DNA from 2 places in the Enterobacter sp. RHBSTW-00994 genome. Region 2 is predicted to be linked to the other one. Evidence: predicted binding sites of a transcription regulator. Region 2 holds the regulator's gene; the other holds the start of a gene.

What was found. The regulator LexA, encoded in region 2, represses DNA repair genes until DNA is damaged. The targets are predictions, from matches to a motif close to TNCTGTATGTACATACAGNA.
Positions count from the first base shown of each region.
Region 1: a site for LexA is predicted at 8,234-8,253, ahead of mutH (DNA mismatch repair endonuclease MutH). Genes of this name have one in related genera too.

Region 1 is NZ_CP056199.1:3,776,953-3,792,956, reverse strand. Features, by position in the region: gene galR (HTH-type transcriptional regulator GalR) at 1-339, opposite strand, end outside; gene aas (bifunctional acyl-ACP--phospholipid O-acyltransferase/long-chain-fatty-acid--ACP ligase) at 964-3,123, shown strand; gene lplT (lysophospholipid transporter LplT) at 3,116-4,309, shown strand; partial or broken gene HV346_RS18065 (IS4 family transposase) at 4,444-5,764, shown strand; gene HV346_RS18060 (NADP(H)-dependent aldo-keto reductase) at 5,800-6,840, opposite strand; gene HV346_RS18055 (YgdI/YgdR family lipoprotein) at 6,964-7,182, opposite strand; gene mutH (DNA mismatch repair endonuclease MutH) at 7,312-8,004, opposite strand; gene rppH (RNA pyrophosphohydrolase) at 8,688-9,218, shown strand; gene ptsP (phosphoenolpyruvate--protein phosphotransferase) at 9,231-11,477, shown strand; gene lgt (prolipoprotein diacylglyceryl transferase) at 11,707-12,582, shown strand; gene thyA (thymidylate synthase) at 12,589-13,383, shown strand; gene HV346_RS18025 (prepilin peptidase-dependent protein) at 13,568-14,032, shown strand; gene HV346_RS18020 (prepilin peptidase-dependent protein) at 14,023-14,583, shown strand; gene HV346_RS18015 (DUF2509 family protein) at 14,580-14,984, shown strand; gene HV346_RS18010 (prepilin-type N-terminal cleavage/methylation domain-containing protein) at 14,969-15,292, shown strand; gene recC (exodeoxyribonuclease V subunit gamma) at 15,305-16,004, shown strand, end outside.
Region 2 is NZ_CP056199.1:272,935-288,938, reverse strand. Features, by position in the region: gene alr (alanine racemase) at 59-1,138, opposite strand; gene dnaB (replicative DNA helicase) at 1,284-2,696, opposite strand; gene HV346_RS01330 (quinone oxidoreductase) at 2,762-3,745, shown strand; gene pspG (envelope stress response protein PspG) at 3,930-4,172, opposite strand; gene dusA (tRNA dihydrouridine(20/20a) synthase DusA) at 4,335-5,330, opposite strand; gene HV346_RS01315 (conjugal transfer protein TraF) at 5,413-6,660, opposite strand; gene HV346_RS01310 (cupin domain-containing protein) at 6,831-7,319, opposite strand; gene zur (zinc uptake transcriptional repressor Zur) at 7,435-7,950, shown strand; gene HV346_RS01300 (CsbD family protein) at 8,020-8,229, opposite strand; gene dinF (MATE family efflux transporter DinF) at 8,377-9,696, opposite strand; gene lexA (transcriptional repressor LexA) at 9,761-10,369, opposite strand; gene HV346_RS01285 (diacylglycerol kinase) at 10,478-10,846, opposite strand; gene plsB (glycerol-3-phosphate 1-O-acyltransferase PlsB) at 11,001-13,421, shown strand; gene ubiA (4-hydroxybenzoate octaprenyltransferase) at 13,476-14,345, opposite strand; gene ubiC (chorismate lyase) at 14,359-14,856, opposite strand; gene malM (maltose operon protein MalM) at 15,036-15,980, opposite strand.

The DNA.
Region 1 (16,004 bases), 1.4 Mb from region 2:
GCGAATCAGTTGCTCAATGGCCTGACGTTCTTTTTGCTCATTATGGTAGCCATTGCCGATCAGCAGAAAATTGCCCGTTTGGTATGAAACTTGTTCTACGGCTTTGACCATCGCGCCGAAAAAGGGGTCAGACACATCACCGACCACCAGTCCCACCGTTTCTGTCGACTGCTGGGCAAGTGCGCGGGCATTGGCGTTGGGATGGTAGTTCAGCGTCTCCATGGCGCTCTGTACCGCCTGGCGCGACGCATCACTGGCTTTCGGTGAATCGTTGATCACGCGCGAGACGGTAGCGACAGACACACCAGCCAGACGGGCCACATCCTTAATTGTCGCCATTTAGTACCTTCTTAGTGGGGGTAAGCGTTTACACACCAACTAGTGTTGCGGAAAAGCGCCACGCATTCAAGGGGAGAGGGGTTTTGCAATCGACAAACGTGACGCAGAACATGCCGTACTGGTGTAATCGTTACACAGCAAGGCATGTCAAAATAATGTCAATCTGAACCTTTAGTTACACTTTGCCTCAGGCTGTTGCGATTGTCTGATAGCCGGATTTGTTCCGGGATTGATAAAGTCGAGATCCCAGAGGTATTGATAGGTGAATTCAACTCCGGTTGATTAACACGATTTACACCAACCTGCGTTTATGCGCAGGTTTTTTTTTGCCTCAGAGTTCAACCTGTAACAGCAAAAGAGAATATTCACACCTGGTTGCACTTAGGCTCATTCCCTTGCGTTTTCTTGCTGGCGAAGCCCAGGGCGAACAGCCACAATCAAGATCCCAGAGGTATTGATTGGTGAGAATTCTTGGTACGGTTTCGTACTCATCTCTTGCACCAGCCTGCGCGGATGCGCAGGTTTTTTTTCGCCTCTATTTTAGCTGTCGCCCCCTCAGCACTTCTCGTGTAATCTGCCACAATTTAGCGTAACCCCACAAATTGACAGGCAAAGGGAGTTGAGATGCTTTTTGGGTTCTTCCGTACACTATTTCGTATCCTCTTTCGCATTCGTGTCACGGGCGATGCCCAGGCGCTTTTGGGCGAGCGCGTGCTCATCACCCCAAACCATGTCTCCTTTATTGATGGCATTTTGCTGGCGCTTTTTCTGCCAGGGCGGCCCGTCTTCGCGGTGTACAGTTCCATCAGTCAAAAATGGTTTATGCGCTGGCTCGCGCCGCTCATTGATTTTGTGCCGTTGGACCCGACAAAACCTATGATGATCAAACACCTGGTGCGCCTGATTGAGCAGGGACGCCCGGTGGTTATTTTCCCTGAAGGTCGCATTTCGGTGACGGGGTCATTGATGAAAATCTATGATGGCGCAGGCTTTGTCGCCGCGAAGTCAAAGGCGACCGTCGTTCCGCTGCGTATTGAAGGGGCTGAATTGACCCCGTTCAGCCGCCTGAAAGGGCTGGTTAAACAACGCATGTTCCCCAAAATCACGCTGCATATTCTGCCGCCAACAACGCTGCCGATGCCTGATGCGCCGCGCGCGCGCGATCGCCGTAAAATCGCGGGGGAAATGCTGCATCAGATTATGATGGAAGCGCGCATGGCCGTTCGCCCACGCGAAACGCTATATGAGGCTTTACTCTCGGCTCAGTATCGCTTTGGCGCGAAGAAAAACTGCGTTGAAGACATTAACTTCACGCCAGATACCTACCGTAAACTGCTGACTAAGACGTTGTTTGTTGGCCGCATTCTTGAGAAATACAGCAAAAAAGGCGAAAAAATTGGCCTGATGCTGCCCAATGCCGGTATCAGTGCGGCTGTGGTTTTTGGCGCGGTGTCGCGCGGGCGCATTCCGGCGATGATGAACTACACGGCGGGTGTGAAAGGGCTTACCAGTGCGATTACGGCGGCACAGATCCAGACGGTCTTTACCTCTCGCCAGTTCCTGGATAAAGGGAAGCTGTGGCATTTGCCGGAACAGCTCACTCAGGTTCGCTGGGTCTTCCTGGAAGATTTGAAAGCAGACGTCACGACGGGTGACAAGCTGTGGATTTTCGCTCATTTGCTGATGCCGCGCCTGGCGCAGGTGAAACAGCAGCCGGAAGATGCGGCAATTATCCTCTTTACCTCTGGTTCTGAAGGCAACCCGAAAGGGGTGGTTCACAGCCATAAAAGCCTGCTGGCGAACGTTGAGCAGATCAAAACCATTGCCGACTTTACTGCGAAAGATCGTTTTATGTCGGCGCTGCCCCTGTTCCACTCTTTTGGTCTGACTGTCGGGTTGTTTACGCCCCTGCTTACTGGCGCCGAAGTGTTCCTCTATCCTAGCCCGTTGCACTATCGTATCGTGCCGGAGCTGGTTTATGACCGTAACTGCACGGTGCTGTTTGGAACCTCGACATTCCTGGGTAACTACGCCCGTTTTGCAAATCCGTATGATTTCTATCGTATCCGTTACGTGGTTGCCGGAGCCGAAAAACTGCAGGACAGCACCCGACAGATTTGGCAGGACAAGTTTGGTCTGCGTATTCTGGAAGGCTACGGGGTAACGGAATGCGCGCCTGTGGTCTCTATCAACGTGCCAATGGCGGCAAAACCGGGAACGGTAGGGCGCATTCTGCCGGGAATGGATGCTCGTTTGTTGGCCGTGCCGGGAATTGATGACGGTGGCCGTTTGCAACTGAAAGGGCCGAATGTGATGAACGGCTATCTGCGTGTTGAGAACCCTGGCGTGCTGGAAGCGCCGACGGCGGAAAACGTCGAAGGTGAGATCGAGACCGGCTGGTATGACACCGGCGATATCGTGCGGTTTGATGAACAGGGATTCGTGCAAATTCAGGGCCGCGCAAAACGCTTCGCCAAAATCGCAGGGGAGATGGTCTCACTGGAGATGGTTGAACAACTGGCAACGGCTGTTTCTGCCGACAAGCTTCATGCCACGGTAGTGAAAAGTGATGCCAGTAAAGGCGAAGCGCTGGTGTTGTTTACGACCGATAGCGAGCTTAAACGTGAGCGTCTTTTGCAGTATGCGCGTGAACATGGCATTCCTGAACTGGCCGTCCCGCGTGATATCCGTTATCTCAAACAACTTCCGGTGCTGGGAAGCGGCAAACCTGATTTTGTTACCCTGAAAGGCATGGTTGAACAGGCGGAACAGCAACATGCGTGAGTCAGTACACACTAACACGTCAATCTGGTCAAAAGGCATGATGGCGGTCATCGCCGCACAGTTTCTCTCCGCATTTGGTGACAACGCGTTGTTGTTTGCCACTCTGGCGTTGCTGAAAGCGGAGTTTTACCCTGACTGGAGTCAGCCCGTTCTCCAGATGGTGTTTGTGGGTGCTTACATTATCTTTGCGCCATTTGTTGGACAAGTGGCAGACAGTTTCCCGAAAGGGCGCGTCATGATGTTCGCTAACAGCCTCAAGCTTCTTGGGGCGGCCAGTATCTGTGTTGGTTTTAATCCGTTTATCGGGTACACGCTGGTAGGGATTGGCGCAGCAGCCTATTCACCCGCGAAGTACGGAATTCTGGGTGAACTGACGACCGGTGATAAGCTGGTAAAAGCGAATGGTTTGATGGAGTCATCGACGATTGCAGCGATCCTGATAGGTTCGGTTGCCGGGGGCGTGCTGGCTGACTGGCATGTACTGGCTGCACTCGGGATTTGTGCGGTGGTGTATGGCGGCGCGGTCATTGCAAACCTGTTTATTCCTAAGCTACCCGTCGCGAGGCCAGGGCAATCCTGGCGTGTTAAACCGATGACAGCCAGTTTCTTTAACGCCTGCCGGGTACTGTGGCGTAACGGTGAAACGCGCTTCTCGCTCATGGGAACCAGCATGTTCTGGGGCGCAGGCGTAACGCTGCGTTTTCTGTTGGTGTTATGGGTTCCTGTAGCACTTGGTATTACTGACAACGCGACGCCGACCTATCTCAATGCCATGGTTGCCGTGGGGATTGTGGTTGGGGCCGGGGCAGCAGCAAAACTGGTGACGCTCGATACCGTTGCACGCTGCATGCCTGCCGGGATCTTGATTGGTGTTGTGGTGCTGGTTTTCTCCCTGCAACACGCATTGCTACCGGCTTACGCATTATTGATACTGATCGGCATTCTTGGTGGCTTCTTTGTTGTGCCATTAAATGCATTGTTGCAGGAGCGAGGCAAACATACTGTTGGGGCGGGAAATGCCATTGCGGTACAAAACCTTGGTGAAAACACGGCAATGCTGCTGATGCTGGGACTCTACTCGCTGGCCGTTAAAGTGGGTATACCGGTGGTGGGCATTGGTGTGGGCTTCGGGGCGCTGTTTGCGTTGGCGATTGCGGGATTATGGGGTTGGCAACGCCGCCGCTAAATGGCACGGTCTGCAGTTCGCAAAAAGATGAAAAACGGCAACCAGGAGGTTAATGCCGATCAGTTAAGGATCGATTGACCGATCCGGTGGCTGGTGTAAAAAGGGTTCCATGTTCATGATGGAGCCCTTTTTAAATGGAACTTTATCAGGCACCTGGCATTATCAACGCCACCACTCCAGAGCGTGCCCGTAGTCTCGCCGACCTCATTCCCCCGGCGCTTATTCAGCAGGCCTCACGCTGACCGATACCGTCACTTTGCGTAAACGCAAACTCCCTCTCGGGTCGATGATTTGGCTTGTCGTAGGGATGTCCATTTTCTGCGACCGTCCAATGACAGAAATCGTAAATCTGATGGATATCACTGACCGTACTGCCCCCCTTTTACCGCCCGGAGTGCTGTCATTCAGCGCCGTAAAACTCTGGGAGAGAACGCTGTGCGGGAGCTTTTTGATATCACCCGGCAGTACTGGAATCAACAGGCAGTGCATCCACAATGGCACGGACTGAACCTCTTTGCTGTCGATGGCGTGGTCTGGCGTACCGCAGATACACCGGAAAACAGAGCCGCCTTCAGTAAACACACCAGTCAGTATGGCGAAGGGGGTTATCCTCAGGTACGTATGGTTTGTCTGATGGCGCTGAGCAGCCATCTGATCACAGCCAGTGCTTTCGACAGTGAAAATATCAGCGAAATGAGGCTGGCTGAGCAACTGACAGAGAAAGCGCCGGATAACAGTATTACCCTGTTCGATAAGGGATTTTACCCGATGGGCCTGCTCCATCACTGGCAGACATCAGGAGAAAACCGGCACTGGTTGTTGCCGTTGAAAAAGAATACACAGTATCGGGTGGTTCGCCGTCTGGGCCGCGGAGATGAACTGGTCTGCCTGAAAACCAGCCCGCGAGCCCGGAAGCACTGGCCAGGGGTCCCGGAAGAAATAGTGGGAAGACTGCTGACCCGCAGGGTGGACGGAAAAGAGAGGCAGGTGCTGACATCACTGACAGACCCGAATCGTTATCCAGGCAATGACATCAGTGAGTTATATCGCCACCGCCGGGAAACAGAGCTGGGTTACCGGGAAGCCAGGCAGAGTATGCTGGACAGTCGATGGACGTTACGCAGTCGCCTGCCGGAACTGGTGAGGCAGGCGCTGTGGGGGGGGCTACTGGCGTATAAGCTGGTGCAATATCAGATGGTGCAGATGGTGTTCCATCTGAAGGGAGATGATTTGCCTAACCAGCTTAGCTTCAGTGGAGCGATAAGCGAAATAATCCGGCTACTGATAACCCTGCCGTGGGCCTCACCGGGAAAAATGCCGGGCGAAATGAGAACGCTGTATGAACAAGCGAAATGGCTGATATTACCGGAGAGAAGGGAGCGAAGTTACCCGCGGGAACTCAGGGTAAAGACCAGAAAATATCCGGATAAAAAGGTTGCTGGTCACCTTAAGTGACCAGCATTAACCCGGAGGTTGCCGTTTTGCTTTTGTTACGGTGCTGGATAGGTATAAATCTGATGCACCGCTTCTATCTCCGCCAGAACGTCTTCGCTCAGTTCCAGATGGAAACTGTCGATGTTTGCTTTCAACTGTTCCATGGTGGTTGCTCCCAGGAGGGTACTGGCAACGAATGGCTGGCGACGCACAAAAGCCAGCGCCATCTGGGCTGGATCAAGCCCGTGTCGTTTCGCAATATCGACATAGGCCGCAACGGCTTTCTGTGTCTGCTCACCGCTGTAACGCGTAAAGCGACTGAACAGGGTATTGCGCGCCCCGGCAGGTTTTGCGCCATTCAGGTATTTGCCCGTGAGCGTTCCAAAGCCCAGACAGGAATAGGCGAGTAGCTCCACGTTCTCATATTGTGTAACTTCCGCCAGACCCACTTCATAGCTACGGTTTAGCAGGCTATAAGGGTTCTGAATGGTGACGATACGCGGTAAATCATGCTTATCAGCCAGGTGAAGGTAGCGCATCACACCAAACGCGGTTTCATTCGAGACGCCGATATAGCGGATCTTACCTGCGCGCTGGCATTCCGTGAGGGCTTCCAGTGTTTCAAGCAAGGTAACAACGGGGGCGCTCTCATTCCAGCTATAGCCGAGTTTACCGAAACAGTTCGTTGGACGTTGAGGCCAGTGAACCTGATACAGGTCGAGATAGTCAGTCTGCAAGCGCTTCAGGCTGGCATCCAGTGCGGCGCGAATGTTTTTGCGATCCAGTACCTGGTTTTGGCGGATCCCGCTGTCATTGTTGCGTGCAGGACCACTGACTTTAGAGGCGACGACCAGCTTTTCACGGTTGCCGCGTTTTGCCAGCCAGTTACCGACGTAGGTTTCAGTTAGCCCCTGTGTTTCCGGACGGGGAGGTACAGGGTACATCTCTGCGACATCAATCAGGTTAATCCCCTGGCTGATGGCGTAATCGAGTTGCGCATGGGCATCGGCTTCGCTGTTTTGTTCACCGAAAGTCATCGTGCCCAACCCCAGTTGGCTTATCTCCAGAGAGCTGTGGGGGATACGGTGATAATGCATAGCCGGCTTCCTTTACAATGGGCGTCAGGAACGTCCCGACGAAGGAGTATAAACATGGCAGAGGGGAGGCAAAAGGGGAAGGAAAAAATCAAAAAGGCCAGCAAGCGACTGACCTTTATCTGTTTATCGCTCGATAATTTGCGACACTTCATCACGATTGATTTGCATTTTATTCCCTTCCTGATCCCGGTAACTGACCAGGCCGGTATCATCGTCGACTTCGGGTTTTCCATCAGTGAGGATCATACGACCATCTTTTGTTGCCATCACATAATCGCTACTGCAACCTGAAACCGCGAAGGCTAAACCGACTGCTGAGATTAACACTGCCCATTTTTTCATCGTTATCATCCTCACCTGGCTCGTATCAAGTCATAGTGTAGTAATAACCTGATATTCCGCGATCGCAAAGCGGTAAAATCTTAAAAAGCAGATGATTATGTTTGATACTGCGCAAATTTCGTTAAAAACCTATCTTTTTAGTAAGAAATGACGCGCGAGCAGTGCGCCGGTAAAGTTCTTTTTAAGATAAAAACCACGCGGCAAGGTCATGATTGTTTCACCCTGAGCACCAATCGCTTCGGTCAGCGCCTTGCTGTTCGCTGCTTTAGGGCGCAACTGGAGAACGTCTCCATGGCGGGCCGTAATGCGTTCAACCTGTCCAAGCACGATCATATCCATCAACTCCTCCCAGTCCAGACAGAGTTGCCGCTCTTCATGCGCATCTGGGCTCCAGAGAAGAGGTGCACCGACATGGCGTTCCGCAAGTGGGATTGCGCGATCCCCTTCAACAGGGATCCACAGTACTCGTTTCAGTTTGTGGCGAACATGGCTGGTTTCCCAGGTCACACCTGTATTTCCAGTTAAGGGGGCGACGCACACAAACGTGGTTTCCAGAGGTTTCCCCTGGCTATCCACAGGGATGGTTTTCAGTTCAATCCCCAGCGCCGCGAAATCTTGCTCTGGCTTGCTACCTGCGCTGGCCCCCAGCCACTGTTCAAGCAAAATGCCGATCCAGCCTTTATCGCGTTTGAGATTAGCTGGAATGGGTAAGCCTGCTATGGCGGCTAGTTCTCCGAGCGTATAGCCCGCCAGACACTGTGCCTGGTGCAGAAGTTGGTCTTCGCTGGAAGGGGGGGAGAGCAGCGGAGAAAGCGGAAGCATGAAGATAACCCTTTGATTAAAAAATGAACTAATAAATTGTGCTCTGTGGATAGAGTTTAACGTTTTCTGTACTAATATGACATGTGTATGATTTATAGGTTTTTTTTGTTAAATAAAACAAATCGTGGCTCGCGTAAAACACGGTTGTGCAAATCTGGTCACCGACAATAAACAGGATCTTACACTAGGTTATCCACAGAAAAGTGGGATAACTGGGAATAACCCATACTACTGTTTCAATTTACAGCCTTGACGTGCGACGAAAATCGAATTTTCACACAAATTGTGCCTAACTTATTGGCACAATCTGTGGATAAAACCGACGCTGTTCGATCTTTCATCAAGTCGAAGATCTCTGATGTGATGATCATCACGTTATCCAATGATTTTCTCATAGTTAAATGATTAACATAATGAAAAATAACATATTATATTAATTCGTGTTGCAGTGGATTTGTCGAGGGTTTTAGGTTGTCCATCGGTAATTCCATACTTCTTCACAACTATATCCACAGAAAAGGTGAATAAAATTGGCCTTGCGGCCCTTCATCTGTTTATAACTCCATTGTTTTTTGTGAGTTATTCAAATGTTATTCGATTGCAGGCCTGTAAGAGAGAGGTTTACCACCTCCCTGGAGTGTGAAACAATCATTCATATATAAGGTTTAGCTTGGGGTAGTCCGGTGATTGATGACGATGGCTACCGCCCAAACGTAGGTATCGTAATTTGTAATCGTCAGGGTCAGGTCATGTGGGCCAGACGATATGGTCAGCACTCCTGGCAATTCCCGCAAGGTGGGATAAATCCAGGGGAGTCCCCAGAACAAACGATGTACCGGGAGTTGTTCGAAGAGGTCGGCTTAAGCCGAAAAGATGTTCGCATCCTGGCTTCGACCCGCAACTGGTTGCGTTACAAGTTACCGAAACGTTTGGTGCGTTGGGACACAAAGCCGGTATGTATCGGCCAGAAACAGAAGTGGTTTCTTCTGCAGTTGGTGGGCAACGATTCAGATATCAATATGCAAACCAGCAGTACGCCTGAGTTCGATGGCTGGCGTTGGGTGAGTTACTGGTATCCTGTTCGTCAGGTCGTGTCGTTTAAACGCGATGTTTACCGTAGGGTGATGAAAGAGTTCGCAAGTGTTGTGATGTCGCTACAGGAGGTTCCTCCTAAGCCGCAAAGCGCACCTGCCTGGCGACGTAAAAGAGGTTAAGCTACGCAAATCATGCTCACCCGCTTGCGAGAAATAGTCGAAAAGGTGGCCAGTGCACCTCGCCTGAACGAGGCGCTGAATATTCTGGTCACCGACATCTGTCTTGCGATGGAAACCGAAGTCTGTTCGGTGTATCTGGCCGACCATGACCGGCGTTGTTATTACCTGATGGCGACCCGTGGTTTGAAGAAACCACGCGGCCGCACTGTTACGCTTGCATTTGATGAAGGCATTGTAGGCCTTGTCGGACGCCTCGCTGAACCTATCAACCTGGCTGATGCGCAAAAACACCCCAGTTTTAAATACATTCCTTCCGTAAAAGAAGAACGCTTCAGGGCGTTTCTCGGTGTGCCAATCATCCAGCGACGTCAATTGCTCGGTGTGCTGGTGGTACAGCAACGCGAACTGCGCCAGTACGACGAAAGCGAAGAGTCTTTCCTTGTTACGCTGGCGACACAGATGGCGGCGATCCTCTCGCAATCTCAGCTTGCGGCGCTGTTTGGGCAGTATCGTCACACGCGCATTCGCGCACTCCCGGCATCACCGGGGGTCGCCATTGCTGAAGGCTGGATGGACGCAACGCTGCCGTTGATGGAGCAGGTGTACGAAGCTTCGACGCTGGATGCCGTGCAGGAGCGCGAACGCCTTACCGCTGCTCTGGAAGAAGCGGCGAATGAATTTCGTCGCTACAGTAAGCGTTTTTCCGCAGGTGCGCAGAAAGAGACTGCCGCCATCTTTGATCTCTACTCGCACTTGCTTTCCGATGCGCGGCTGCGCCGGGAGCTGTTTGCTGAAGTAGACAAAGGCTCGGTGGCTGAATGGGCTGTTAAAAAGATCATCGAGAAATTTGCCGAGCAATTCGCGGCGCTGACGGACGGTTATCTCAAAGAGCGAGCGGGTGATTTGCGCACCCTGGGGCAGCGCCTGCTGTTCCATCTCGACGATACCATTCAGGGCGCAAATGCTTGGCCAAAACGATTTGTGCTGGTGGCTGATGAACTCTCGGCTACAACGCTTGCAGAGCTGCCGCACGACAGGCTGGCGGGCGTGGTGGTGCGCGATGGCGCAGCTAACTCCCATGCGGCCATCATGGTGCGTGCATTAGGCATTCCAACCGTCATGGGCGCGGATATCCAGCCATCGGTACTCCATCGACGTACTCTGGTTGTGGACGGCTATCGTGGTGAGTTATTGGTCGATCCTGAGCCAGTGTTACTGCAGGAATACCAGCGCCTCATCAGCGAAGAGAATGAATTAAGCAAACTCGCAGAAGATGACGTTAATCTGCCTGCTCAGCTCAAAAGTGGTGAGCGGGTAAAAGTGATGCTCAATGCGGGTTTGAGCCCTGAGCACGAAGAAAAGCTCGGTAGCCGTATTGATGGTATCGGTTTATACCGCACTGAAATTCCCTTTATGTTGCAAAGCGGCTTCCCGTCAGAAGAGGAGCAGGTCGCGCAATATCAGGGGATGTTGCAGATGTTTAACGACAAACCCGTTACGTTACGCACCCTGGACGTTGGAGCCGACAAACAACTGCCTTATATGCCGATCAGTGAGGAGAATCCTTGTCTGGGTTGGCGTGGGATCCGCATTACGCTCGATCAGCCAGAGATCTTCTTGATCCAGGTGCGGGCCATGCTGCGTGCAAATGCGGCGACGGGCAACCTCAGTATTTTGTTGCCGATGGTCACCAGCATTGATGAAATTGACGAGGCACGTCGCCTGATAGAACGCGCAGGGCGTGAAGTGGAGGAGATGATCGGTTATGCGATCCCTAAGCCACGTATCGGAGTCATGCTTGAAGTCCCTTCGATGGTTTTCATGCTGCCTCAACTGGCGAATCGCGTTGATTTTATCTCTGTCGGCACTAACGATCTCACGCAGTACATCCTGGCGGTAGATCGTAACAATACGCGTGTTGCCAGCATCTATGACAGCCTGCATCCCGCCATGCTCCGCGCGTTGGCTATGATCGCCCGTGAAGCCGAGCAATACGGACTCGATCTGCGTTTGTGCGGTGAAATGGCGGGAGACTCTATGTGTGTCGCCATTCTGATTGGCCTGGGGTTCCGCCACTTATCGATGAACGGTCGTTCTGTCGCGCGCGTGAAGTACCTGCTGCGGCATATCGACTATGAAGATGCGCAAGAACTTGCTGCGCGCAGCCTTGAGGCCCAACTGGCAACTGAAGTTCGACATCAGGTAGCCGCTTTTATGGAGCGACGTGGTATGGGCGGTCTTATTCGCGGCGGTCGATAATGTCCTCTGTTCCCTTATCGCAGGGGAAAAAACATCATTTTTTTCATCCTCTCCCACAGGGAGAGGACAACAAGCCATACCACCAGATATACACATCTTTTACATCTCAGGCGCATCCTCTGCGCCAGCCTTATGCTATGATTCGCAACTTTGGAGCCCCTGCCATCGGCTGGTGCGCATTTCTACCGCTGTCCACTTTCAGCGGAATAACAACATCTTGTGGTGACAGATGAACAGTGGTTATCTGCATTTTCCGGAATTTGATCCGGTCATTTTCTCAATCGGCCCCGTCGCACTTCACTGGTACGGCCTGATGTATCTGGTGGGTTTCATCTTTGCTATGTGGCTTGCTGGCCGTCGCGCCAGTCGTCCTGGTAGCGGTTGGACGAAGAACGAAGTTGAAAATCTGCTTTACGCAGGTTTCCTGGGGGTATTCCTTGGTGGCCGTATCGGTTATGTTTTGTTCTATAACTTCCCGGTATTCCTGAGCGATCCGCTTTATCTGTTCCGCGTCTGGGACGGCGGCATGTCCTTCCACGGTGGCTTGATTGGCGTGATCCTGGTGATGGTCATTTTTGCCAAACGCACCAAACGCAATTTCTTCCAGGTCTCTGACTTTATTGCGCCTCTGATCCCGTTTGGTCTGGGCGCTGGGCGTCTGGGTAACTTCATCAATGGTGAACTGTGGGGTCGTGTTGATCCGAGCGTTCCGTTTACGATGCTGTTCCCGGGGTCTCGTGCTGAAGACGTGGCGTTACTGCCATCCCACCCTGAGTGGCAATCGATTTTCGATACCTACGGTGTCTTGCCGCGCCATATGTCTCAGCTTTATGAACTGGCGCTCGAAGGCGTGGTGCTGTTTATCATTCTGAATCTGTTTATCCGCAAACCGCGTCCTATGGGCTCCGTATCGGGTCTGTTCCTGATTGGCTACGGCGCATTCCGTATCATCGTTGAGTTCTTCCGCCAGCCAGATGCGCAGTTTACTGGCGCGTGGGTACAGTACATCAGTATGGGGCAGATCCTCTCTATTCCGATGATTGTCGCGGGCATCATTATGATGGTCTGGGCGTATCGTCGCCGTCCACAGCAACAACTTTCCTGAGGAACCATGAAACAGTATCTTGAATTGATGAAAAAAGTGCTCGATGAGGGCACGCCGAAAAACGACCGTACCGGAACCGGTACGCTCTCTATTTTTGGCCACCAGATGCGCTTCAACTTACAGGAAGGCTTTCCTCTGGTGACGACGAAGCGCTGCCATTTGCGCTCGATCATTCATGAACTGCTCTGGTTCCTGCAAGGTGATACGAATGTTGCCTATCTACACGAAAATAACGTGTCTATCTGGGACGAATGGGCGGACGAAAACGGGAATCTGGGGCCGGTGTATGGCAAGCAATGGCGCGCATGGCCAACGCCAGATGGCCGTCATATCGACCAGATCACCACGGTTCTCAACCAGCTGAAAAATGATCCGGATTCGCGCCGCATCATCGTATCGGCCTGGAACGTTGGCGAACTGGATAAAATGGCGCTTGCGCCTTGCCATGCGTTCTTTCAGTTCTACGTGGCGGATGGAAAGCTCTCCTGCCAGCTTTATCAGCGTTCATGCGACGTATTCCTCGGCCTGCCATTTAATATTGCCAGCTATGCGTTGCTGGTACATATGATGGCGCAGCAGTGCGATCTGGAAGTGGGTGATTTTGTCTGGACCGGTGGTGATACTCACCTTTACAGCAACCATATGGAACAGACACATCTCCAGCTATCCCGAGAACCACGTGCGCTGCCGAAACTGGTCATCAAGCGTAAGCCTGATTCTATCTTTGATTATCGCTTCGATGATTTTGAGATCGAAGGGTATGACCCGCATCCGGGCATCAAAGCGCCTGTCGCTATCTGATACGGCAAATCCTGACATAACCGGTGCTTTTTAGCGCCGGTTTTTTTTCGCCTTTATTTTGTTTTCCGAGTCTGCTTCCGCCCGTTTTGCAACACTCTGCAACAGGTAAAATTTACTGGATGGCGGCTCGTAATGTTCCAATTCATGGCTCGTCAGCATGCCTGCATTTCGCCACACTCCTGGCATGAAAAAAGAGAACGGTTTTACGCTAATTGAAACCCTGGTAGCGATATCTGTTGTGGTTATTCTTAGCGCAACGGGACTTTATGGCTGGAACAACTGGCAACAACAGCATCGGTTATGGCAAACCGCAGGTCAGGTTCGCGATTACCTCGTTTTCCTGCGTAACGACGCTAACAGGCACAACCGGGACCATAAACTTAGTCTGATATTGAATGGAACAAGCACCTGCCTTGTCAGTTCGGTGGTGTCTGATTGCGAGGATAAAACACCATTTGTCTTAAGGCCGCTCTGGCCCGAAGTCACAATTACGGAGTTAACGCCTTCGCTGGGGTTTTATGGGTTACGTGACACCGCCTGGGCAGGCAGAGTTCGCGTACATAGCAGTGCAGGGGAGTGGTTGATTATCATCTCGAATGGAGGGCGTATCAGAATGTGCAATACCGCAGGAGAAAGCTCATGCCACTAAGAGCAGGTGGTTTTTCGCTGATCGAGGTGCTGATCGCCATGATGATCAGCAGCATCCTGTTGTTAAGCTCATCGCGTTTTTTACCCGGGCTGCAGCGGGCTATTTCGCTGCAATCTGGGCAACGGGAGCTTGAAGAGGCGGTCTGGCAGCGTCTTTTTTCCATTGGAAAGCAGCTTCAGCGGGCAGGGTATTGCGCTGGGAATTGTCAGGGGCAAGGGCTGGTGATCGGTAAACAGGGGCGTTGTGTCATTGTGCAGTGGGACGCAAACAGCAACGGAAATTGGGACATCACTCAATCTGAAAGCGACCAGACAGGTTTTCGTCTGGAATCGGGGTCTTTGGAAACACTACGAGGTGCAACATCCTGTGAGGGGAAGGGGTGGGAGAAAGTCACCGACCCGGACAGGCTTCGGATCCAACAGTTTGTGGTGACCAAAACTGAACGACCTGGTTTCGCTCCAGAACTGAATATTGAGCTGACGGCAGTAATAACAGGCTCACTCGCTTCCCCTTATAGCGCTCGCCATACCGTGACAGGGTTTAACCTGTGAATCGGCAGCGAGGAATGTCGTCACTGGCCATGGTTCTGCTGTTGCTGGTTCTTGGTAGCCTGGTGCTTTCTGGGTTAAATCAGCAGCTAAATACCTTCAGTGTATTGGTTGGTGGCGAGAGCCGGTCCCTTCAGTCTCAGGCCATCGTACAGTCTGCACTGGAATGGGGACGTATGCAGCACTGGCTGCCAGAAAGCGATATTCAGTGCAAACAGGCACAGCCGCCAGCACGCGTGTGTGTGAAGCTTCTGAGCGATGAGCGTGTTTTGCTGATTGCTGGAAACAATGATCTGCTGTCGTGGCGTACTGGCAAGGTCCTGGAAGGACAGATCATTTTTTCCCCACATGGCTGGAGTGATTTTTGCCCGCTTAAGGAAAGTGCGTTATGCCAGTTGCCCTGAGTAAACAGAAAGGATTTAGCATGGTTGAAGTTTTGCTGGCGATGATGCTGCTGGTCTTAATTGTCACGGCGCTGTCTGGTTATCATCGGGAACTTGCCGTTCGCTTTACGGTTTTTAACCAATATCGCGAACTCTGGCACAATGCCTGGAATCAGTCTCAACTGGAAGCCAAAGCGCTGCCGGAAGGTTGGCAGGTTAACCGGGGGCAGACAACGCAGTCGGGATGTGTCAGCATCACGGTTACACTTATTTCTCCTCTGGGGCGGCGTGGTGAGATGACTCGCCTGCATTGCCCGGTCAGCCAATAGTCGGGAGCGTCTATGTTAAGGGTTTACCACTCAAATCGTCTGGATGTGCTGGAAGCGCTGATGGAGTTCATTGTTGAGCGAGAGCGCCTTGACGATCCTTTTGAGCCCGAAATGGTGCTGGTGCAAAGCACTGGGATGGCGCAGTGGCTACAGATGTCACTTTCGCAAAAATTCGGTATTGCGGCGAACATCGAATTTCCACTCCCCGCCAGTTTTATCTGGGACATGTTTGTTCGCGTATTGCCAGATATCCCAAAACAGAGCGCATTCAACAAACAAAGTATGAGCTGGAAGTTGATGGCGCTGCTGCCGGAAATGTTGGCGCGTGATGAATTCGCTATGCTACGCCACTATCTCAATGACGATACCGACAAACGAAAACTGTTCCAGCTCGCATCGCGTACTGCCGATCTTTACGACCAATATCTGGTTTATCGCCCGCAATGGCTGACCCGTTGGGAGGCTGGCGAGCTGGTTGATGATCTGCCGGAGGCGCAGATCTGGCAAGCACCATTGTGGAAAGCGCTGGTAGAACATACCGCGAAGCTAGGCCAACCGTTGTGGCATCGTGCCAATTTATACGATCGGTTCATTTCAATACTGGAAACCGCTTCAGAGCGCCCCACGGGACTGCCATCACGGGTGTTTATTTGTGGTATTTCGGCACTACCGCCAGTTTATCTGGATGCGCTAAAAGCACTGGGTAAGCATG
Region 2 (16,004 bases):
AAGTCGGCATAGCATCCAACAGCCATCACGTCTGTTGGATGCATTGACTCAAGCCAGCTTAATCAACGTACTTCATTGCGACCCGTGAGGTCAGGCGCGTAATAAGTTCGTAAGCACTTACTTTTGTCATTTCAGCAATGCGTTCAACGGGTAAGCCTTCACCCCACATCACCACGGCATCACCGGCTTTATCTTGGGCGTCTGGGCCCAGATCGACGCAAATCATGTCCATCGCCACGCGGCCCACGATCGTCACTTCACGACCATTGACCAGCACTGGCGTGCCGGATGGCGCAGCGCGCGGATATCCGTCACCATACCCCATTGCGACCACACCCAGCCGGGTATTACGCTCACTGACCCAGGTTCCACCGTAACCCACCGGCTCACCCGCCATGTGATCGCGTACGGCAATCAGGTTAGACACCAGCGACATCACAGGCTGGAAGCCAAAATCAGGCCCCCAGGGCTTGTTCTCCAGCGGTGAAACACCATAGAGAATAATCCCCGGACGCGCCCAGTCGAAGTGAGACTGCGGCCACAGCAAAATGCCACCGGACGCCGCAATAGAGCGCATTCCCGGCTTGCCTTCACAGAAGGTATTGAAAATATCGAGCTGTTGCTCCGTCGCACCGCATTCCGGTTCATCAGCACGGGCAAAGTGGCTCACAATATTCACCGGCTGGCGTACGTTTTTGCACTGACAAAGACGCTGGTAAAACGCCTCTGCATTTTCCGGGCGCACACCCAGACGATGCATACCGGTATCAAGCTTCATCCAGACGGTGACAGGCTCACTCAGCTCTGCGGTTTCGAGTGCAGAAAGTTGCTCTTCGTTATGTACCGCCGTATGCAGATGCTGGTCGGCAATGGTCGGCAGATCTGCCGCTTCAAAAAACCCTTCGAGCAACAGGACGGGTTGTGTGATCCCTCCCGCGCGCAGTCGGAGGGCCTCTTCGAGACGGGCGACACCAAAAGCATCGGCATCGGGGAGCGTTCGCGCGGTCTCAAGAAGACCGTGTCCGTAAGCGTTCGCTTTCACGACTGCAACGAGCTTGCTGGCAGGAGCCAGTTCACGAAGGCGTTGCAGGTTGTGTCGCAGAGCGCGGCGGTTAATGACTACTGTTGCCGCTTGCATTTGAAATCCTTAATAAAAGAATCTCCAGAATCATTCGCGTTGCAGGAAAGCGACAAGCCCGTGAATCTCCCGGAGCTTAGAAAGCTAAGTGTCTGGGATGATCGGGCGTTGTCAACGTACCTGCGGCGTGAAGGATGACGGAGATTTATTCGTCATCATACTGAGGGCCAGCGTAATTATCGAAACGCGACCATTGTCCGTTAAAGGTCAGACGTACCGTACCGATAGGGCCGTTACGCTGCTTACCAATAATGATTTCGGCGATCCCTTTCAGGTCGCTGTTCTCGTGATAAACCTCATCACGATAGATAAACATGATTAAGTCGGCATCCTGCTCGATGGAGCCCGATTCACGCAGGTCGGAGTTTACCGGGCGTTTATCCGCACGTTGTTCCAGGGAGCGGTTCAACTGTGACAAGGCAACAACAGGAACCTGCAACTCTTTGGCTAATGCCTTGAGTGAACGGGAGATCTCTGCGATTTCCAGCGTACGGTTATCCGACAGCGATGGCACACGCATCAGTTGCAGGTAGTCGATCATGATGAGGCCGATACCGCCATGTTCGCGGGCGATACGACGTGCGCGGGAGCGGACTTCCGTCGGCGTCAGGCCAGAGGAGTCATCAATATAGATATTGCGCTTTTCCAGCAGAATCCCCATCGTGCCGGAGATACGCGCCCAGTCCTCATCGTCGAGCTGGCCAGTACGAATTCGGGTCTGATCAACGCGCGACAGCGAGGCCAGAGAACGCATCATAATCTGATCCGATGGCATCTCAAGGCTGAAGATAAGAACTGGTTTATCCTGCAACATCGCCGCATTTTCGACGAGGTTCATAGCAAATGTCGTTTTACCCATCGAAGGACGCGCCGCGACAATAATCAAATCCGACGGCTGTAGGCCCGCGGTTTTCTTATTGAGATCGTCATAGCCCGTGTTGACGCCCGTGACCCCATCATGTGGCTGCTGGAACAACTGCTCAATGCGTGCGACAGTCGAATCAAGCACTTCGGCAATGTTTCTTGGGCCTTCATCTTTATTGGCGCGGCTTTCGGCGATTTTAAAGACACGAGATTCGGCAAGATCGAGCAGATCTTCGCTGGTACGCCCCTGTGGATCAAAGCCCGCTTCAGCGATTTCATTCGCGACGGCGATCATTTCACGGACAACAGCACGTTCACGAACAATGTCAGCATAAGCGCTAATGTTCGCCGCACTTGGCGTGTTTTTAGACAATTCAGCCAGGTAGGCAAACCCACCGACGCTGTCCAGTTGCCCCTGACGCTCCAGCGACTCCGCGAGCGTGATCAGGTCAATCGGGCTGCCCGACTCTTGCAGTCGTGCCATTTCGGTAAAGATATGGCGGTGAGGACGGGTATAGAAGTCGTCGGACACGACGCGTTCGGCAACATCGTCCCAGCGTTCGTTGTCCAGCATTAAACCGCCCAACACCGACTGTTCCGCTTCAATCGAGTGTGGCGGGACTTTTAACCCGGCAACCTGAATATCGCGTTCACGGGGTTCAGTCTGTTTGTTGAAGGGTTTGTTTCCTGCCATAGTGAATGGAGTTACCGAGATAAAGAGTGGGTCGAAAGATTACCACATTTTCTTATGGAGGAAGCATGGCAACGCGTATTGAATTTCACAAGCATGGCGGCCCTGAAGTACTCAATGCGGTGGAGTTTACCCCCGCAACACCTGGCGAAAATGAAATCCAGGTTGAAAACAAGGCTATCGGCATTAATTACATTGATACCTACATTCGCGGCGGCCTGTACCCGCCTCCGTCGCTGCCCAGCGGACTGGGAACCGAAGCCGCTGGTGTGGTGATTAAGGTGGGCAGTGGTGTCAGGCATATTAAAGAAGGCGATCGTGTCGTGTATGCGCAATCATCGCTGGGTGCTTACAGCTCTGTGCATAACGTTCCGGCAGATAAAGCCGCTATTTTACCGAACGCCATCTCCTTCGAGCAGGCAGCCGCTTCGTTTCTGAAGGGGCTGACGGTTTATTATCTGCTGCGCAAAACCTATGAAATCAAACCTGACGAGCCGTTCCTGTTTCATGCGGCCGCAGGCGGCGTGGGATTGATCGCCTGTCAGTGGGCGAAAGCGCTGGGTGCAAAGCTGATTGGTACAGTGGGGAATGCACAAAAAGCACAACGCGCCCTGCAAGCAGGCGCATGGCAGGTGATTAACTATCGCGAGGAGAGCATTGTCGAGCGCGTGAAAGAGATCACTGGCGGCAAGAAATTACGCGTGGTGTATGACTCCGTTGGTAAAGATACCTGGGAAGCATCGCTGGACTGCCTGCAACGTCGGGGCCTGATGGTGAGTTTTGGTAACGCATCGGGCGCCGTAACCGGCGTGAACCTGGGCATTCTAAACCAGAAAGGGTCTCTGTATGTGACTCGCCCTTCACTGCAAGGCTATATCAGCACACGTGAAGAGCTGGAGGAGGCCAGCAACGAGCTGTTCTCGCTGATCGCCAGCGGTGTGATTAAAGTGGATGTGGCAGATGCGCAGAAATACGCTCTCAGCGATGCGCGGCGTGCGCATGAAGTGCTGGAGAGTCGGGTAACACAGGGGTCAAGTCTGTTAATTCCCTGAGCCCTAAAAAGAAATTGGGCTTCCCGTAGGAAGCCCTTTCTTTTTTTAGTTCGGCTGTATGTAGGGTACAGCTCGATGAATTCTTTAACGGCGGTCATAGTGACAGATTCGATAAGTAAATCCTATTCCGTTCTAAGCAATGCCGCAGGAAAAGTTGCAGGTATGTGACGAACCCCTCAATACCTTAGTAACGAAAGCGGTTATTGCGCTGATACTGCGAAACTTTTGGTGTTTTAATCGCCCGAATCACCCACACCACAACAACGGCCAGAAGCAGCCATGGCAGCAGCTTAATCATCAGCGCAAACAAGCCACCAATAAACATCACGGCAGTCGCAACAACAATTGCCGCCAGAATGCCAAGCAGTGAAACACCGGTCACCAGCAACATGACAAAAAATCCAACGATAAAAAGAAGTTCCAGCATGATTCCCCCTAAAAATTATCTTGTCCGGCGGCATTACGCGTACCGGCTTGCATGCAAAGGGGATTACAAGAAATGTGCCAAAATTAATTCATTGATTTAAAAGCAAAACGCCCTGCAAGAGGGTTGCAGGGCGTGGTGAATTTGACCATCTTTTAGCGAAATTTATCGCTTATCTGCCACCAGACGCAGCGCGTGCTCCAGCACGTTAATGTCTGCACCCGCTTTATGTGCATTTTCACTCAGGTAGCGACGCCACTGACGCGCACCAGGAATCCCCTGGAACAAGCCGAGCATGTGACGCGTGATATGGCCAAGATAGGTTCCATTACTCAACTCACGCTCAATGTACGGGTACATCGCCCGCACCACAGCAACCGGATAGGTATCCGCACCTTCGACACCAAAAATTTCACGATCAACCGTCGCCAGAATACCTGGATTTTGGTACGCCTCGCGTCCCACCATCACCCCATCCATATGCTGAAGATGCGTTTTGGCCTCCTCCAACGATTTAATGCCACCGTTAATCGACATCGTCAGATGCGGGAAATCGCGCTTAAGTTGATAGACACGCGGATAATCCAGTGGCGGGATTTCGCGGTTCTCTTTCGGGCTCAGGCCTGAAAGCCAGGCTTTTCGTGCATGGATGATGAACATCTCGCACTCACCTTTACCGGCAACCGTCGTCATGAAATCGCAGAGAAATTCGTAGCTGTCCTGATCATCGATCCCAATACGGGTTTTTACGGTGACCGGAATCGACACCACATCGCGCATGGCCTTCACGCAATCGGCAACCAGTTGAGCATTGCCCATCAGACATGCGCCAAACATGCCGTTTTGTACACGATCGGAAGGGCAACCGACATTCAGGTTGATCTCATCGTACCCGCGCTCTTCCGCCAGCTTCGCACACTGGGCAAGCGCGGCCGGATCGCTTCCGCCCAACTGCAACGCAACCGGATGTTCTTCCTCGCTGTATGCCAGATAGTCTCCCTTGCCGTGAATAATCGCACCTGTTGTCACCATTTCGGTGTACAGCAGCGTATGGCGAGAGAGCTGACGCAAGAAATAGCGGCAGTGTCTGTCCGTCCAGTCGAGCATAGGTGCGATGGAGAAACGGTGTGCAGGGAAAACAGGCTGTGATTCTGACGACATGGCGAAGTTTTAAGCATCTGGTGGAAAAGGGGCGCTACTATAGCACAAAGAAAAGTCGGAGGCGCAGCGCCTCCGCTTCACTTTAGAACGCCACGCTCAACTGTGCACCTGCACCCCAGGTTTCGTCCTCACCATAGAGCCCCATCAGGTCAACATGTACCGTGTTAAACGGTGCAAACCCGACACCTGCGGTAAAGACATTGCTGTCGTTATTCTTCACATCAGCACGATAACCGGCACGAACGGCCAGCCAGCTTAACGGGGTCACTTCCGCGCCCACGCCAACGTACTGGGAATTCTCTTCACTTTTAAAACCTTTGGTTTCGGTCAGATCACCATCGGCAGTCAGCGTCACCAGGCTGGTATGCCAAGCCACACCAGCTGTCACGACAGGGCTGATTTGGTAGGTATCGCGTACACCATCCACCTCTTTGGTGTCGATATCGCGGGAGAAGAGGTTTTGCCCGGTCAGACCGACCGTCCAGTTCTCGCCAAAATCGGCGGCAAGGCCAGCATCGACGTTAAATCCTGTGTCATCATTACGATAGCGGCTGCTGTTAATATCGTCGCTGTTAAAATTGTAAATCGACACGGTGTAATTATAGAGCCAGGTTTTCTGCAACTTCGGAGTGATCCCGACCGAAACCGGTACGCCACTGATATCAAACTGTCGCGCCAGTGCAACGCCATAATCAGAAACAATCGCCGCCCGACCAAAGCCTTTAGATTTCAGATTATCCGGATCAACGCCCAGGATTGTTGCCGGTGTTTTTTCAACCGCGCGCAGCATATCGATATCACCCTGATCGATATAAGAACTGACGCGCGCACGCGCATTCGCTTTTGCCACAAACGCGACGGATAACGTGTCATTCGGAATACTGACAGCAATGCCACCCCCCGCTTTCCCGCTGGCGGTTTTTCCTTTCAGAGATTCCAACTGGCTGGCCAGATCGCCTGCCGCAGAAGAGACCTGCTTGTAGCCGGAGCTGGTGGGGTTGAAGAGATCGAAAAGGTTAATGTCATCCAGGGAGCTGCGGTAGCGATTGATATCGTCGCTGACGTCATCAATTTTATCCCGCAGGTTGTCTTTGTCGGAAATTTGCGCGCCAATAGACGGCAAAATAACGGTAATGCCATCGTCAGGCTTTGCTTTAGCCAGCAAAGCAGGGTTGATTAACACCCCGCTTCCGTAGCTGCCTGCGGCAACACCTGTGCCCCCCATTGCGTCACTACGCGCTTCTGTCCAGGTATTGGCGGCAGATGCCTGATGCGCCGCAAAAAAAGAGACAGCAATGCTAACCACCGAAAATTTAAATACTTTTTTCACAGTATGCTCGTCTTATAGTCTGTTATGAAATAGCCCTGTCTGTTATCACCCAAACAGGAACGAACTATTGCTGTGAATAAGTACAAAAAGACCCGCTATTTCCTTAAGTTAAATCACCCATCTGGCCTATTGTATTTTGTGACGGCCCTCAATATTTATAGAAGAGGATATTATTTTCGCCCAGCTTTTCCGTCATGCGGGCCAAAAAACTGCGGTGGATGGTCAACCCAGCGATCCTCACGCGTCGCGGCATAGACCGGATTCAGCGGGTAATAGATGCGGTTATGCTTTTTATTTGCCTCGCCAACAACCAGCAGCCGCACCTCTTCATCAGTGTTATTGATAAAGGTATGGCATACGCCGGTTCCGGCAGGAAACCCGACGCTATCACCTGGCTCCAGCTTCCACAGGTAGCCGTTAATCCAGGCTTCGGGATATCCTTCCAGCACGTAGATAAACTCCTCTTCATCACTTTCTGCATGTGGATACGAGGTGCGACGCCCTGGGGGTAATCGCTCATGGTGAATACCAATACGGCCAAGACCGAGTTTTCTGGCCAAGGGCGCGCCAATGGAGAAACGTTCGTCACTGTCGGGATACGTTGCATCGTCCGCACCTTCGATGTCTCGCCAGTGCCGGATACAGTCAGGTCTTTTCATTATTTATTTCCTGTATTGCGATGCGTCAGGTATAGCACAGCCCGGCGGATCTCGGTGTTTTTAGCAGAACATGGTAGAGTGAGGGTTTTCGATCCTACAACATCCGAGGTGCTAAATGGATAAGACCACAACGCAAGAGCTGTTAGCGCAAGCTGAAAAGCTGTGTGCCCAACGCAATGTGCGCCTGACTCCACAGCGCCTTGAAGTCTTAAGGCTGATGAGCCTCCAGCAAGGTGCGATCAGTGCATACGATTTGCTCGACCTGCTTCGGGAAACAGAACCACAGGCGAAGCCTCCAACGGTGTATCGCGCGCTGGATTTCCTGCTGGAACAAGGCTTTGTGCATAAGGTTGAATCAACAAACAGTTATGTTCTGTGCTACTTGTTTGATCAGCCCACCCATACCTCTGCGATGTTTATCTGCGACCGCTGTGGCGTGGTGAAGGAAGAGTGTGCGGAAGGTGTTGAAGACATCATGCATACGCTGGCAGCGAAAATGGGCTTTGCACTGCGTCACAATGTTATTGAAGCACACGGGTTGTGCTCAAACTGCGTAGAAGTGGAGTCCTGCCGGCATCAGGGTGAATGTCACCACGACCACTCGATTCTGGTAAAGAAAAAACCCCGCTGACGGCATAGAAAAGGGCGGCTCAAAGCCGCCGACAGGGAGTACATCCTTGTACTTACGGGTATAACCTGTTTACCAGCGGTAATCGTTACGTTTTTCCCAGTCACCCACTTCTTTCTCTGCCTGTTCTTTAGCGTAGCCGTAACGCTCCTGAATTTTACCGACAAGCTGATCGCGTTTACCTTCGATGACGGTCATATCATCATCAGTCAGCTTACCCCACTGCTCTTTCGCTTTACCTTTGAGCTGTTTCCAGTTGCCGCCGATTTCGTCTTTATTCATCATCACATCCTCATCGTTCGGTCATTCAATAGTGAAAAGGGTCGCCCGAAACCTTCATTTCATGCTGGACGTGATAATAATTTTAGTCGAGCCTGTGGCATCTAAGAATTTATTCAGAATCTTTTACCATCAGGAGATTTTAAGGCGTTATGAAAACCAGGTGTTATTCCGCCAGTGGCGATGCCAGATAACCGCCAGTGATAACCCTCGCAGGGAAAGAAAGACCGCCAGTGCCAGCCATAGCCCGTGGTTACCCAGATACGGTAACGTGAGCAACGTCAGTGCAAATCCAGCAGCGGCAACGGCCATACTGTTGCGCATTTCCGCTCCACGCGTCGCACCGATGAACATGCCATCCAGCAGATAACACCAGACCCCCACTATCGGTAGTACCACCTGCCAGATGATGTAGTGGCCTGCCAGTTCGCGCAGTGCCGGTAATGACGTTAATAGCCCCACAATATGTTCGCCCAGGAAGGCGTAGATCAACGCAAAGATCAGCGCCACCAGCCCCGCCTGACGGCAGGCCGCGCGCCAGACATCCTGCAACTGACCGCTTTCCCCCGCACCGTACGCGTGCCCGGAGTGGGCTTCAACGGCATAGGCAAAGCCGTCCAGTGCATAGGCGGTAAAGGTCAGCAGCGTCATCAGTACTGCATTAACCGCCACAATCTCTGGCCCAAGGCGCGCGCCGAAAACCGTGAGCGCACCAAAACAGAGTTGCAGGAGGAACGAGCGGAGCATAATGTCGCGATTCAGCGCCAGGAGTTTACGGATATTGCCGCGCCAGGCTGCTTTCAGCATCGCCAGAGAGATACCGCGCATTTTCAGCACCCGCCACACCATCCATAACCCAATGATGAACGTCCCGTACTCCGCAATGGCAGTCGCCAGTGCCGCCCCCTGCACGTTCATGTGCAGCCCCATCACCAGCCACAGGTCGAGCACAATGTTGAGGATATTTCCCACCACCAGCAGGATCACGGGGGCACGCGCGTACTGAACGCCCAGCAGCCAGCCAAGCAACACCAGGTTTGCCAGCGAGGCCGGAGCACTGAGCCAGCGGATCTCAAGAAAGCGACGAGCCTGTTCGAGAACGGCCTCGCTACCTCCTACAATATGCAATGCGAGATCGATTAGCGGAGCACGTAACAGGACGATCACAGCACCCGCTCCCAGCGCCAGAATCAATGGCTGAACCAGAGCACGCGCCAGACGAAGCGGATCTTTCGCACCAAACGCCTGAGCGGTAAGACCCGTGGTACTCATCCGCAAAAAAAGCAACAGCATGAAGAGGAAGCTGGTCGCTGTCGCGCCAATCGCCACACCGCCCAGATAGACCGGCGAATCCAGATGGCCAATTACTGCCGTGTCCACCAGTCCCAATAACGGAACGGTGATATTCGAAAAGATCATTGGCAACGCAAGACGCCACAGCGCCTTATCTGAAGCAGTCAGCAGTGACATGAGAAAATACCGGGGCAGGAAAATAAGTCAGGCTGCGGGGATACCGCAGCCTGTCAGGAAGAGATTACAGCCATTCACCGTTACGGATAACGCCAACGGCAAGGCCTTCAATAGAGAAACTTTGCTCGCGAAGGTCAACTTCGATAGGAGAAAACTCGCTATTTTCTGGCAGAAGCTGAACGGTATTACCCTGTTTTTTCAGTCGCTTAACGGTCACTTCATCATCGATACGCGCGACAACAACTTGCCCGTTACGCACATCCTGCGTTTTATGTACCGCCAGCAAGTCACCATCAAGAATACCGATATCTTTCATTGACATGCCACTTACGCGAAGCAGGAAATCAGCGCTTGGTTTAAACATGCCTGGATCAACCTGGTAATGGCCTTCGATATGCTGCTGTGCCAACAGAGGCTCGCCCGCAGCCACTCGGCCTACAAGCGGAATACCGGTTTCTTCTTCCACCAAAAGGCGAATACCACGTGAAGCACCGGAAACAATCTCCAGGACGCCCTTACGTGCCAGCGCTTTGAGGTGCTCTTCGGCAGCATTTGGAGAACGGAAACCCAGACGCTGAGCGATCTCCGCACGCGTGGGTGGCATACCCGTCTGGCCGATATGATCCCGGATGAGATCAAACACCTCTTGCTGCCTGGTCGTTAACGCTTTCATTCCGCCCCCTGGGTGTATATACAGTTATGCTGTGAGTATATACAGTCAAAGGTGATTTTGGAATCAAAAACTGCACAAAAAACCAGGGAGTTACTTATTCCTGAAGGCTTATCGGAAATGTGACCAAAGAAGCGTGCCCCAGGTAATCATGGCGGTAATAATCGCCAGTAATACCGCTGCGGAACCCATATCTTTCGCACGCCCAGAAAGCTCGTGAAAATCAGAGCCAATACGGTCCACCACAGCTTCAATAGCACTATTAAGAATTTCCACTATCATCACCAAAAGCACCGAGCCAATAAGAAGAACGCGGGTGATAGCATCAACATCAAGGAAACAGGCGATAATCACCGCGACAATAGCGGCGATACCTTCCTGACGGAAAGCAGCCTCATTGATCCAGGCGGCGCGGAAACCTTTCCATGAATAGCCAGCTGCTTTGATAATTCGGGTTAACCCAGTGGTATTATTGGCCATTAAAAGAACCTTTTATGAGAAATAGCGTCAGTAACTATAGCCGCAGTCCATTTGACTGCCGCCTGAAGTATGACGGGTAACAACAGAAATTTTGCGCGCTTTCTGTTATCCTTGCGCAGCAATTGCATTATTAACCAGAGGCTTTACATCGTTTATGTCCGGCTGGCCACGAATTTACTACAAATTACTTAATTTACCATTAAGCGTCCTGGTAAAAAGCAAGTCTATCCCAGCAGAACCCGCGCTGGAATTAGGGCTCGATACCTCTCGCCCTATTATGTATGTTTTGCCTTACAACTCGAAGGCTGACTTGCTGACGCTCCGCGCCCAATGTCTGGCGCATGACTTACCCGATCCGCTTGAACCGCTGGAAATTGATGGCACATTGTTGCCACGCTATGTCTTCATCCACGGCGGACCGCGTGTGTTTACCTATTACACGCCAAAAGAAGAGTCCATCAAGCTGTTCCATGATTACCTCGACCTGCACCGCAGCAACCCCGATCTGGATGTTCAGATGGTTCCGGTGTCGGTGATGTTTGGTCGTCGTCCTGGGCGCGAAAAGGGTGAAGAAAACCCACCGCTGCGTATGCTTAACGGCATCCAGAAATTCTTTGCGGTGTCATGGCTAGGCCGTGATAGCTTCGTGCGTTTTTCCCCTTCCGTCTCCCTGCGCCGAATGGCGGACGAACACGGTACGGATAAAATCATTGCGCAAAAACTGGCGCGTGTTGCGCGTATGCACTTTGCCCGTCAACGTCTGGCTGCTGTAGGCCCACGCCTTCCGGCGCGTCAGGACCTTTTCAACAAGTTGCTGGCTTCCAAAGCCATAGCACGCGCTGTTGAAGACGAAGCCCGTAGCAAGAAGATTTCACACGAGAAAGCACAACAGAATGCCATCGCCCTGATGGAAGAGATCGCTGCGAACTTCTCCTATGAGATGATTCGTCTGTCCGATCGTATCCTGAGCTTCACGTGGAACCGTCTCTATCAGGGGATCAACGTGCATAACGCAGAGCGTGTGCGTCAGTTGGCTCACGACGGTCATGAAATTGTCTATGTGCCCTGCCACCGCAGCCACATGGACTACCTTCTGCTCTCCTACGTGCTTTATCACCAGGGGCTGGTTCCACCGCACATTGCTGCCGGTATCAACCTGAACTTCTGGCCAGCGGGCCCGATTTTCCGCCGCCTGGGTGCGTTCTTTATTCGCCGTACCTTCAAGGGCAACAAACTCTATTCCACCGTGTTCCGTGAGTATCTGGGCGAGCTGTTCAGCCGCGGCTATTCCGTTGAATATTTCGTTGAGGGTGGCCGTTCCCGTACCGGGCGTCTACTCGATCCGAAGACGGGCACGCTGTCGATGACGATTCAGGCGATGCTGCGTGGGGGAACGCGTCCTATCACACTGGTTCCGATTTACATTGGCTATGAACACGTCATGGAAGTGGGAACCTACGCGAAAGAACTGCGCGGAGCGACCAAAGAGAAAGAGAGCCTGCCGCAGATGCTGCGCGGCCTGAGCAAGCTTCGCAACCTCGGCCAGGGCTATGTGAACTTTGGCGAACCAATGCCACTGATGACCTACCTGAATCAGCATGTACCAGAGTGGCGTGAGTCTATCGATCCAATCGAAGCCATCCGTCCCGCCTGGCTCACCCCAACGGTAAATAACATTGCGGCCGATCTGATGGTGCGTATTAACAATGCCGGTGCGGCTAACGCCATGAACCTGTGTTGTACTGCACTTCTCGCCTCGCGCCAGCGCTCGCTGACCCGTGAGCAACTGACCGAGCAGGTCGATTGTTATCTGGACATCATGCGTAATGTTCCGTATTCACCTGACTCAACCGTTCCTGCAGCAACGGCCAGCGCCCTGCTTGATCACGCGTTGCAGATGAACAAGTTCGAAGTCGAGAAAGATACGATCGGTGACATCATCATTCTGCCGCGCGAGCAGGCGGTGCTGATGACGTACTATCGTAATAACATTGCGCACATGCTGATGCTGCCATCGCTGATGGCGGCCATTATTACTCAGCACCGTCGCATTTCTCGTCAGGAAGTGCTGCGTCACGTTGAAGCGCTCTACCCAATGCTGAAAGCCGAGCTGTTCCTGCGCTGGAGCAAAGAAGAGCTGGCGGCAGAGCTGGACAAACTCACCGTTGAATTGCATCGTCAGGGGCTGATCACCGTGAATAACGATGAGCTCAACATCAACCCATCACGTTCCCGTACTCTGCAGCTGCTGGCCGCTGGCGCACGTGAGACGTTGCAACGCTATGCCATCACCTTCTGGTTGCTGAGTGCGAACCCGTCGATTAACCGTGGAACGCTGGAAAAAGCGAGTCGCACACTGGCACAACGTCTGTCCGTCCTGCACGGCATTAACGCACCAGAGTTCTTCGACAAAGCGGTCTTTAGTTCGCTGGTGCTGACGCTGCGTGACGAGGGCTTTATCAGTGATACGGGTGATGCCGAGCCTGAAGAGACACTGAAGGTTTACCAGATGCTGGCAGAGTTGATTACCTCTGATGTACGCCTGACGATTGAGAGTGCGGCACAAGACGAGTGATACCCTCTCCGGTGGAAAGGATGAAAGGATGGCAGCCAGATGGCTGCCATTTTTTTACGAGAAGTAGCTCATCGCCAGCCCTAAAAACAGCACCAGACCAACGTAGTTATTATTCAGGAAGGCCTTAAAACACGCGTCACGCTCACGTTTCGCTATCAGCTTTTGCTGATACGCAAACAGCAGCCCCGCCACCAGCACTGACCAGTAGAACGCCCAGTTGAGCCCGTTCAGACGGCCAATCTCTACCATCAACGCCAGCACCGCGACCTGCAAGATACCGATGATCAGTTTGTCCTGACGACCAAACAGGATCGCGGTCGATTTGATGCCAATTTTGAGATCATCGTCACGATCGACCATCGCATACTGCGTGTCGTAAGCCACAGCCCACAAAATATTCGCCAGGAACATCAACCAGCAGCTCAACGGTACGGATTCACTTACCGCCGCAAAGGCCATCGGTATCGACCAGCCAAATGCCGCGCCCAATACCACTTGCGGTAAATGGGTATAACGCTTCATGAACGGGTAAACCCAGGCAAGCGCAAGAGCAGCCACTGAAAGCAAGATCGTCATGGTGTTAAGCGTTAATACCAGCAGGAAAGAGAGCAATACCAGCACAATAAACAGCGTGCGTGCTTCTTTTTCCGTGACCTGCCCGCTGGGCAGCGGCCGATTAGCGGTACGTTTTACATGTCCGTCAAATTTACGGTCAGCATAGTCATTGACCACGCAACCTGCTGCACGCATCAGCCAGACTCCGGCCACAAACACGGCCAAAATCCACAACGGCGGCAAACCCGGTGTCGCGACCCACAGCGCCCACAAGGTTGGCCACAGCAGCAATAGCGCACCAATCGGTTTGTCAGTACGCATTAAGCGGTGATAGGCCAGCAGCTTGCTCTGCGTCAGACTCCACTCCATTTTTCTCTTCCTCTCAGTACAACGGCGATGCCGGTAAAAAAAGCTCCGTTAGCATTAACGGTTTACCACTCAGACGGAGGCGGGAACGACGCCCCCACAAATCAGCATCGCGACCAATTTCAATAAAATCGCGGGTGAGCTCAGATGACGTAAAGAGATATCGTCCTAGCGGGGTTTTTCCCAATTGTTGCAGCGCCAGCTCCGGTCCGGAAAGGGTTGATTCTGGTACAACCGTCCGCCCTGCGAGCCACGGCTCACCATCAGCACACAGTAAAATTTCGCGTAACCAGTAGCGTTCTTCTTGCGGCAAAAGAGGTAATTCACTGGCGATGGCTTCAGGTGGCACAAACCCTTCCTGAATCAACGTTACCGTAACCGTTTTACCCTGTTGCTCAAAACGTTTAGTCATGGAATCTTCCAGCAGCAACCAGTCCAGTTGCTCCGGGTCAAGCGCAGGTATTTGGTCGAAATAGCGCAGCGCACGCAGTTGCGTTAGCGCAGGGTGTGACATGCCAGACTCTCCGATACATAACGTGCGGCTATTGTATCGCAGAAACCGCAAATGAGGGCGGGCAAACGCTATTTAGCGATCAATATCGCAACAGCGGTGCAACAGGGTGTTGGCTGAAAAAAAAGTGCGCCCACTCAGGCGCACTAAACAACGAACAAATCAGCACTGCGGGGAGATGATTACCCCTTGCCTTTTACACTGCTGATAAAGGTGGAACGGGCAGTGGTGGAACCCAGACGCTCAGCTTCATCAAGCAGTTTCAGCGCCTTATCGACGTCGCCGCGCTTAACAGCCTGCTTAATAGCGTTATTGAAGTAAGTTTCGGTGTCATTCAGCATCGGATCGGCTTTTTTCGCCGGAGCCGCTGCTGCTGCAACCGGGGCCGCGACGGCAGGCGCAGCATAAACCGGTGCAGCGGTATTACCTACGGTGACAGGACCTGTGCCGGAAGAACCAAACAGAGGACCAACCAGCACGCTGGACGCATTGTTGGTGGAGACTTTCAGCTTCAACAGGCCGTCAGTAACGTGGCGCGCTAACGGGTCCGGAATATCTGGTACGGCGTTACCCGCCCCTTTAGCGTAGGCTTTTGCTGGATCAACCAGCTTCGTGGTTTGCTGCAAATCTTTATCTGTTGTGAAAACCAGAACATAAATTTTCTGCTGACCCAATGCAGGCGTCAGGCGCATTCTGCCTTCCAGGCGATCAGCGCTCATGACGCCAGGCTCCTGGTAGGTAAAGTATTCGCTTGGGAAAAATGCTGATGGCGTCAGGTTCTGATCCAGGATCAATACGTTAGGCGCAAACACGCTGGTCTGTTTATTCACTTCACTGGTCAGCGTGAGCGTCAATTCACCGATATTCGCCGGGACACTAAACGCGGCCACGGGACCGGTAATACCTGGCACGTTGAGTTGCTGGCCACCCGCAGAAAGTTGCGTCGCCTGAGCTTTAGACTGGTCAACAGGGGTCCAGGTCAATTGCTGGAGTGCCGCGACCGGAATAGCCGGCGCTGCACTGGTATTTTGTGGAACGAAATTCACATCTGCAAAGGTGATCGCCGGAACACAAGCCAGCAGCCCCGCAGAGAGGCACAGCGCGACGAGACTTTTCTTCATTTTCATTGTTATTACCTCTGATAGCGTGAG